2 regions of the Caballeronia sp. KNU42 genome follow, and region 2 is predicted to be linked to the other one. Evidence: predicted binding sites of a transcription regulator. Region 2 holds the regulator's gene; the other holds the start of a gene.

What was found. Region 2 encodes FliA, which starts transcription of late flagellar genes. Its sites were predicted from a motif close to CTAAAGTTTNNNNNNNNNNNGCCGNTA; they were not measured.
Region 1: the regulator FliA is predicted to act here: its motif matches at 2,591-2,617, upstream of motA (flagellar motor stator protein MotA).

What each region holds. Positions count from the first base shown of each region.
Region 1 covers NZ_CM132390.1:1,472,698-1,477,360, forward strand. The annotation lists gene ACSOSP_RS37860 (nuclear transport factor 2 family protein) at 77-445, shown strand; partial or broken gene motB (flagellar motor protein MotB) at 653-1,606, opposite strand; gene motA (flagellar motor stator protein MotA) at 1,667-2,536, opposite strand; gene ACSOSP_RS37875 (hypothetical protein) at 2,875-3,147, shown strand; gene ACSOSP_RS37880 (hypothetical protein) at 3,262-3,432, opposite strand; gene ACSOSP_RS37885 (MFS transporter) at 3,541-4,663, opposite strand, start outside.
Region 2 covers NZ_CM132388.1:2,866,293-2,870,955, forward strand. The annotation lists gene flhF (flagellar biosynthesis protein FlhF) at 1-856, shown strand, start outside; gene ACSOSP_RS12895 (nucleotide-binding protein) at 849-1,781, shown strand; gene ACSOSP_RS12900 (RNA polymerase sigma factor FliA) at 1,812-2,543, shown strand; gene ACSOSP_RS12905 (diguanylate cyclase) at 2,565-3,656, opposite strand; gene ACSOSP_RS12910 (Rieske 2Fe-2S domain-containing protein) at 3,997-4,663, shown strand, end outside.

The sequences.
Region 1 (4,663 bases), on a different replicon from region 2:
GGGGAGGGCGCGGGAGCATGCTTCAGCAAGTCATTGCGCTATGCTGGCGGCTCACCTTCAAGCCAGGAACGAAGCGATGACAGAGAGCGTGATTGCGGAACTGGAAGGGCGATTGCGGGATGCCATGCTTGCATCGGACGTGGATGTGCTCGATGCGCTGCTAGCCGACGACCTCACGTTCGTCGATGCAACAGGCAGGGTGTGGAGTAAGGCCGACGACCTGAACGCGCATCGCCATGGGATACAGCGGATCGAGCGGCTGGAGATCAAGGAACAGACGGTGCGCGTGTACGACAAGAGCGCGGTGACGCTCACGCATGCGGCGCTCGCCGGCCAATTTGGCGGGGTGCCGCTCTCGGCCGACTTGCGCTACACGCGCATGTGGGTGGAGACGCAGAGCGGCTGGCGGATCGCCGCCGCTCACTGCAGCGTGCTAGCCTTTTAAGGCGGCCGTGGCGGTTGCCGGCGCAGCAAGCGGCTTCGCCGGGTGCTCGGCCGCTTGCGCCGAAGTCACGGCATCTGTGATCTGGGACCTGACGGCCGCCAAAGACGCGGCGCTTGCGGGCTTCGACAGCATGGCCGCAGGGATCACGCTGCTTGCCGCCTTCGATCCGGCAGCCGCAGGAATGATTGAACTTGCCACCTTCGACCCAGCGGCCGCTGGAATCGTTGAGCTGGCCGGTTGCGATTCATCCACGGCAGTGCGCCCGCCGTCCGCGAAGAAGGTCTGTTCAGCCGCCTTGTTCAGCACCAGGATGCTGATGCGCCGGTTGGTCGGTTCGTCGGCGACGGCCTTGTTGAGCGGCAATACATCGGCGAGTCCGCGCACTTGCAGGATCTTGCCTTCGTTCATCCCCCCTGCAATCAACGCGCGGCGTGCAGCGTTTGCCCGTTCGCTCGACAACTCCCAGTTCGAATAACCTGCCTGACCGCCCGAGTACGGCACGGCGTCCGTGTGTCCGGCGATCGACACGCGGTTGTCCACGTCGTTGAGCGAGGAGCCGATCTGCCCGAGGATGGTCACCACGTACGATTCCAGCTTCGCGCTGCCTGAAGGGAACATCGGCCGCTTGAGTGAGTCGACGATCTCGATGCGCAAGCCTTCGCTCGTGATGTCGATGCGGATCTGATCCTTGTACGCGGCAAGCGCCGGCGTGCGTTCGATCAACGCGCTGAGCTTCTGCTTGAGTTGCTTCAGGCGCTGCGCGTCTTCCTTCGCGGCCGCTTCCGCGGCCGCGCGCACGGTCGTCTTCGGCAACGGCTGTGTCTGGCTCTTGGTCGCCTCTCCCGGACGCGAACTGGAGAGATCGCGCCCGCCGCCCTGGATCACGCTCGAGCGTGCGGCGCCGCTGCCGTCCTTGCCGCCGAATACCGTCGACAGTGGCGCGTTGAAATAGTCTTCAATCCCCTGCTTGTCGTACTTCGAGGTCGAGCCGAGCAGCCACATGAGCAGGAAGAACGCCATCATGGCCGTGACGAAGTCCGCGTAGGCGATCTTCCATGCGCCGCCATGATGGCCGCCGTGTCCGGATTTCTTCTTGCGTTTCACTACCACGGTCGGCGAAAGCACCGACTGCATGGGGTCGCGAGAGGAGTTGTCAGCCATGAGCGAACCTTTGGGTCATGTGCGCTATGCGGGGGATGCGCGCCGGGCGGGACAGGCTCGTCATGCTGACTTCGTCTGCTTGGTGGCGCGGACGGCTTCGTCGAGTTCCTTGAAGGTCGGGCGATCCACGGTGAACAATACCTTGCGCCCGAACTCAACAGCGATCGCCGGTGCATAGCCGTTCATCGACGCGAGCAGCACGGACTTCACGCACTGGAATGGCTTGGCTTCGGCCTGTCCTTTTGCAGCCAGCAGATCGGCGAGCGGCCCGAAGAAACCATAAGCGAGCAGGATGCCGAGGAAGGTGCCGACCAGCGCGCCTGCGATCATTTCGCCAAGAATCGCGGGCGCCGCGCCCACCGAACCCATGGTATGCACGACGCCCATCACGGCCGCGACAATACCGAACGCGGGCAGGCCGTCGGCCATCTTCTGGATGGCGCCGCCTGCCAGCGCTGTCTCCGTGTGATGCGTCTCGAGTTCTTCGTCCATCAGGTCCTGCATCTCGAGCGCGTTGATGTTGCCGCTCGACATCATGCGCAGGTAGTCGACGATGAATTCCAGCAGATGATGATCGTTCAGCACGTGTTCGTACTTCTTGAACGTAGGGCTATTCTCCGGCGCTTCCACGTCGACCTCTAGCGCCATCATCCCTTCCTTGCGCGCCTTCTGAAGCAGCTCGTACAGCAGCGCGATGAGCTGCACGTACTTTTCCTTCGAGTAGCCGCCCGCTTTGAACGCAGTGGGGATGGCCTTGAGCGTCTTCTTGAGCGTCGCCACAGGATTCGAAACGACGAACGCACCTATTGCTGCGCCAAAGATGCACAGCAACTCGAAGGGTTGGAACAGTGCGGCCAGATGACCGCCTACGCCCAGGAAACTGCCGATCACCGACCCGATGACCACGACCCAGCCAATGACAACAAACATGCTCTCTCCGCTTGATTTTGTTGGGCTTCGTTTGAATAAAGCTGTCCTAGACCTTAACGGCAAGCGAGGCGGCAGATTTAGGGTAGGACGAAGGTATCTTTTCTCCCGGGGCTTAATTAACACGGCAAAAGTTACTTTGACAGAGCGTGTTGCGAGGACCGAAGCGATGTGATTTGTTGAACGAGGCTACGAGAAATTGGAGGTTCAACGGTCTTCGGAATAACGCTGAAGACAGACGCGTTGGTTAATCATCAGATGATTAACAATAAACGAACAGGGTGCGGAACGTTTTATGCGTGCCCTGGCTCGACCTCCATTACTACAGGCGAACCCTCGCGATGATTCAAACTTTCGAACAAACCATCGATGGCAAGCCGGAGCAATTCTGTGCAACCATCGCAGACGGCGGCAGCCCGCAACGCGTCATCATCAGCCGGGCGGATTCGGCGAAGTCGCTGGTGATTGTCGAGGCTTCAGGGATCATCGGCGCGATCAAGGCCGAGGTCGAAGCGCCGGAAACGTTCGTCGCTGAAGCCGTGCGCAAGGCACAGCAGGAAGGGTTGATCGAACGAGCGCTCGCATCGGGCGAAATCCTGACAACGACCCTTTGATTTGCGCGTCATCGGCCCCAAAAAAAGGCCATAAAAGACCACAAAGCCCAGCCGAAAAAATGTCCGCCGGTTAAACACAGGCGGGCATTTTTCTGCTGATCCGGGACTGCAAAATCAAAGACGCGGTGTACCGTTGTTCGGATCCGCAGGTACCAGCGGCGTTGCTGAATCCGGACCATCGGGTGAGTCGGGATCGTCCGGAGGCGGCGGTGAATCGGGGTCGAGCAATTCATCGGGATCGGGTTCGATCGGCAGGTAGGTGGGGTCCGGCGGCGGCGTGGACATGTCCTGTTCCTCACTAGCGGTCGGCGGACCGCGCGTTGCACGGGAAGTGCGTGTAACAAACCGGACGCAACGAGCGTTCCCGGCGCCCTTGGCGTGCTTGCGTCACGCTCAGTGGCGCGCCCCCGAGCCACATTTAACCGATATCGCCTGCGGTGCTTTATCGTCCTTTGCACGCTTGCTATCGAGCGCCCGCCACGCGAGGACGGCGGCGAATAACAACAACGCCACCGATGCCCCCGCCGACGCCTTGACACCTGTCACGATCTGCGCGCTTTCCGCCATGCCCGAGTGACTCGCCAACGCGCCAAACGCGGCGACGCCTATCGCGCCGCCTGCTTGCCGCGCGGTGTTCAGCACAGCCGACGCCGTGCCTGCCCGATCCGGCGCAACCGTGCCCAACACGGCGGTTGTCATCGCGGGAACGGCGAGTCCCATGCCCGTCGGAATCAGCAGGAAAGGCAGCAGCAATGCAACCACGGGCGTGGACGCATTGACGAAAAGAAGCGCGGCAAAACCGGTTGCATCGATCAATGCGCCAACGATCATCGGCAAGCGCGAGCCGAAGCGCGCGACGACTACGCCGCTCGCGAGATTCGACAACAGGAACCCCCCGGTGAGCGGCAGGAACGCGAGCCCGGTTTCCAAAGGGGTATGGCCAAGCACGCGCTGCAGGTACAGGCTCAGCACGAACACCATGCCGTAATACGTGAGGTTCACGCAGATGCCGAACACCGTGGCCGAATTGAACGTGCGGTTGCGAAACAACGCGGGAGGCAGCATGGGTGCCGATGCCCGCCGTTCGACCAGCACAAGCGCCACGGCCGCGAGCAGCGCCACGGCAATTCCGCCGATCACCAGCGGGTGCGTCAGGCCCAATGGCCGCAGTTCGATCATCGCGCCGACGAAACCGGTCAGCGCAACGGTCGCCAAGATTTGCCCGGGCAAGTCGATACCGCGCGCTTGTGCCTGTTGCTCCGGTTTCTTATCGGCGATCCACGCATAGGTCGCCACGATCCCTGCTACGCATAGCGGCACGTTGACCCAGAAAATGCTGCGCCAGCCGAACGCCGCAATCAGCAGGCCGCCTACGATCGGCCCAGCAGCAATCGAGACTGCGCCCGCTGCCGTCCACAAGCCCACGGCACGCGCCCGCAAGCCGTCTTCGTGACCGCAAGCCTGGTTTAGCAGTACCAGGGAGTTGGGCAGCATCGCGGCGGCCCCTATGCCCTGC
Region 2 (4,663 bases):
CCTGTTCGCGGCCGGTTTCTCAGCGCAGCTGGTCCGTCTGCTGATCGACAACATGCCGGAGATCGAACAAGCCGAAGAGTCGATGCAATGGGTCCAGCAAGTGCTCGAGAACAACCTGCCCGTCATGGACAGCGAAGAATCGATGATGAACCGCGGCGGCGTTTTCGCGCTGATGGGCCCGACGGGCGTGGGCAAGACGACCACCACCGCCAAGCTCGCCGCGCGCTGCGTGATGCGCTTCGGCGCCAGCAAGGTCGCGCTGCTCACCACCGACAGCTACCGGATCGGCGCGCACGAACAACTGCGTATTTTCGGCAAGATCCTCGGGGTATCGGTGCATGCGGTGAAAGACGCAAGCGACCTGCAACTCGCGCTTTCGGAACTGCGTAACAAGCACATCGTGCTGATCGACACCATTGGCATGAGCCAGCGCGACCGTACTGTCTCCGATCACATCGCCATGTTGTGCGGCGCCGGCCATCCGGTGCAGCGCCTGCTGCTGCTGAACGCAACCAGCCACGGCGATACGTTGAACGAAGTCGTGCAGGCCTATCAGAGCAATCCGGACCAGGCGCCGCTCGCGGGCTGCATCCTGACCAAGCTCGACGAAGCCACGAACCTGGGTGGCGTACTCGACACCGTGATCCGCTACAAGCTGCCCGTGCATTACGTATCGACGGGTCAGAAGGTGCCGGAAAACCTGTACGTCGCGACCAAGCGTTTCCTGATTAAAAGCGCCTTCTGCATCCCGCGCGACGGCTCGCCGTTCGTGCCGCAAGACGATGATGTGCCGCCGCTCCTGTCCGCGCTCTCAGCGCGCGCTTCCACCGAACTGCATGAGGTTCACTTTGGATAAGTTCGTGTCCGATCAGGCTGAAGGCTTGCGCCGTCTGCTGACACGCAACGGCTCCCGGGTCGTGGCGGTGTGCGGCGCCCCGGCAGGTGGATTGGGGGGAACCGGCAATACCTCGACGGTCGTCAACCTCGCCTGCGCGCTCGCCGCGCAAGGTAAGGATGTGCTGGTAATCGATGAGCGCCATAACGCGTTGTCGGTGAGCCGGCTGGCGAAGGTGCCCGACAACGGCGCGCTGGGCGCCGTGTTGTCCGGCAAGCGTTTCTTGCAGGACGCCGTCACGCGCACGCCGTTCGGCTTTTCGGTGATCGCCGCGCCTCGCGACGAACGCATCAGCCAGGACGCCGCGCATTGCCGGGTGCTGCTCGACGGACCCGCCGATGTGGTCCTGATCGATACCCAGCTTGACCGTAGCGGCGCGTTGTCGAATCTGGCCGTGCAAGCGCACGACTTCGTGATCGTGACGCGCGTAGCGCCTGCCGCGATCACCGAGGCGTACGCCTGCATCAAGCGTCTGCATTACGCACACGCTATCGGGCGGTTCCGGGTCGTCGTGAATCACGTGAAGAACGGCGCCGATGCGCAAATCGCTTTCGATAACCTCGCGGGCGTCGCCGGCCGCTATCTCGCGGTGCAGCTCATGCCGGCGGGCTGCGTGGCTGAAGATCCGCGCGTGGCGCGGGCGCACGAGCTGTCGCGTTGCGCGGTGGAAGCATTCCCGGCGACGGCAGCGGCCCGGGATTACCGGCAGATTGCCGCTGAATTGCAGTACTGGCCGATGCCGCAAGCGTCGCAGTTTGAATGGCCCGTGCAGTCCTTGCGAGCGGAAACGCAGCAAGAGGTAGAGCGTTCGATCAACTCCGGCGCGGTACGTCGCGCCGAAACGCCATTGATGCAGCGCGCGATGAGCAGTCCCGCGTCCGTGTGATGCCGCAAGAGAAGGAACAAGGTGAATGCGATGTATAACGCCCAGGGAAAACTGTCACAGTCGGAAGTCCTGACCCGCTACGCGCCGCTGGTGCGCCGGCTCGGACTGCAGCTCGTGGCGAAAATGCCGGCCAGCGTCGATCTGGACGACCTGATCCAGGCCGGCATGATCGGCTTGCTCGATGCGGCCGGCCGCTATAAGGAAGATCAGGGCGCTCAGTTCGAGACCTACGCCAGCCAGCGGATTCGCGGCGCGATGCTCGACGAGTTGCGCGCCAACGACTGGCTGCCGCGCAGCATGCGCAAGACCTCGCGCGAAGTGGAGTCCGCTGTGCACAAGGTCGAGCAGCATCTCGGCCGGTCCGCGAGCGAACAGGAAGTGGCCGAGCACCTGAACATGCCGCTGATTGAATACCAGGCCATGCTGCAGGATCTGCATGGCAGCCAGTTGATCTATTACGAAGACTTCGACCGGTCTTCCGATGACGAGCCGTTTCTCGACCGTTATTGCGTCGATAAAGCCGACCCGCTGTCCGCGTTGCTCGACGGCAGCTTGCGCTCGGCGCTGGTTGACGCCATCGATAAATTGCCGGAACGCGAAAAGCTGCTGATGAGCTTGTATTACGAGAAGGGCTTGAACCTGCGCGAAATTGGCGCGGTGATGGAAGTCAGCGAATCGCGTGTGTGCCAGTTGCATAGCCAGGCTGTTGCACGGCTGCGGGCGAAGTTGCGGGAACAGGCTTGGTCGGGCGTGGAAGCTTGAGCCCCGGCAGATAAACGTAGTTCAGGTTTCGAAATCCGCGCTGTCGGCGAATACTGTCTGGCCCTTGCCTCGCGCCTTGGCGCGATACATTGCACGATCCGCTGCGCGCATCAGCGCGGCAATATCCGTGTAACCGGGGCTCAGGTCCGGCGAGATCAGGCACGCGCCAATACTCGCCGATACATTCATCACCCGGTCCTGCACCGACTTCATTTCCGCCAGCACCGCGTGTACGCCGTTCGCCACCGTCTGCACGGCGTGGTTGCCGGTCACGTGCCGCGCCAGTACGACGAATTCGTCGCCGCCGAGGCGCGCGACTGTGTCGGTGGTTCTTACTCTTCTTGCCAGCAGCGCCGCGAAAGTTTGCAGCACGACGTCGCCGACTTCGTGGCCGTAGGTATCGTTGACTTCCTTGAAGCCGTCGAGATCGATCAGCAGCAGCGCGGTCGCGCCTTCCTGTCCCGTCGATATCGCCATCACCGCCCGGCCGATGGTCTGTTCCAGCATGTAGCGGTTGCTCAAGCCCGTGAGGGGATCGGTACCGGCCTTCAACGCGAGGTCGCGGTTCGCGCTGCCCAGGCGGCCGATCAGCACCGCGAGATAGATCGATGCCCCAAGGACGCTTAGGCCAATCCCGAGCGCCGCGAGCTGATTGATCATCCACCAGGGCTGCAGGACGGACAACGCGACGATACCCAGTAGCGCCGTTCCACACGACAACGCCAGCGTGCGCTTGCCGTAACGCCCGGCCGCGCCGATCAGAAAAAGGAAAACGGCCCACAGCATGGGCAAGGTGAGCGCGCCTCCGGCGCCGAGAACCACGGTGAGCAGGACCTGATCGGCGACCGTTGTGCAAGCGAGGCGCAGATCCGACTGCCGCTGCATTTTGCTGATGATTAGCCGGGTCGCGACGCCATAGATCAGGCAGAGCGCGAGCGCATGGAAACTGGCGATGGCGGCGGGCGTCGGATCGAACCACGCCAGCACACCGTAGACTGCCGCTGCGAGGCCGCCCAGTATGACTCGCAGCGTCGCCTGCTCTTTTTCCGGATCGTGATGCGGCGACCACACGTAACCGCGCTGCCGGTGCAAGGGGTCCTTCGCCTGCCCCATTCTGAATCTCCCTGATGTGATGTCGAAGGTGATGCCGAAGTGCTGATCGATGCCGCGTTTTCTGCAGTTTTTCTGCCGTTTTTCTACAGTGCCTGCGTGTTGCAGAATTGCAATCGTACTGCGTCGTTGAAAAGTGACCGAAAAGCGCACGAATCGGCTAGATTCATGGCTGATTAATGCTGACTTGTTGCGATCGATTTCGAACGGAGCGGGATGCATTCAGCACGTTAGGGTGTTTTGGCGGCTTGCGGTTCTGTCCGGCTTCATTTCGAATCGATGTTTGTCGGGTTGGTTGATCGTTAGTTGATCGTTATTTACTAAGCAGGTTTTTCGACGTCCGATGCAACCCTCTGAATTTGCTTCTTCCGCTGGCAGCGTGAGTGCTGCCGATGACGCCCACTCCGTGCCCGATGCCGCGCTGCTCGGCGAATGGCTGCCTGTCTGTAATAGCGCCGATGTGCCCGCCGGGGAATTGCGTGGGTTTGTGGTGGCAGGGGAGCGGCTGGTGGTCTGGCGCGACGCATCGGTATCTGACGATCCGGCAGCGCAGCCCGATATTTCCACCGATGTCCACGTCTGGCGCGACCGTTGTCCGCATCGTGGAGCGCAGTTGTCGATGGGCTCGGTGACGGGCGGCTTGCTTGCGTGCCCGTATCACGGCTGGCGCTATGACGTCGATGGCCAATGCATCCACATTCCCGCCAATTCTTCGATACGCCCCGCGAAGCGCGCTTGCGCGCGGACGTATCGCGTGGAGGAGAAATACGGCGTGGTGTGGACGTGCCTCGGCGAGCCCTCGCGTCCGCTTGATTTCTTTCCGGAGTACGACACGCCCGGTGTGCGCCGGATCAATCTTGCGGCGCAGATAGTGCGTTCATCGGCGCCGCGCGTGGTCGAGAATTTCCTCGATATGGCGCACTTCCCGTTCGTGCATACCGGCATTCTCGGCGATGCATCGCACGCAGAAGTGCAGGATTACGAAGTGATTGAAACGGAGGGAGGGCTTG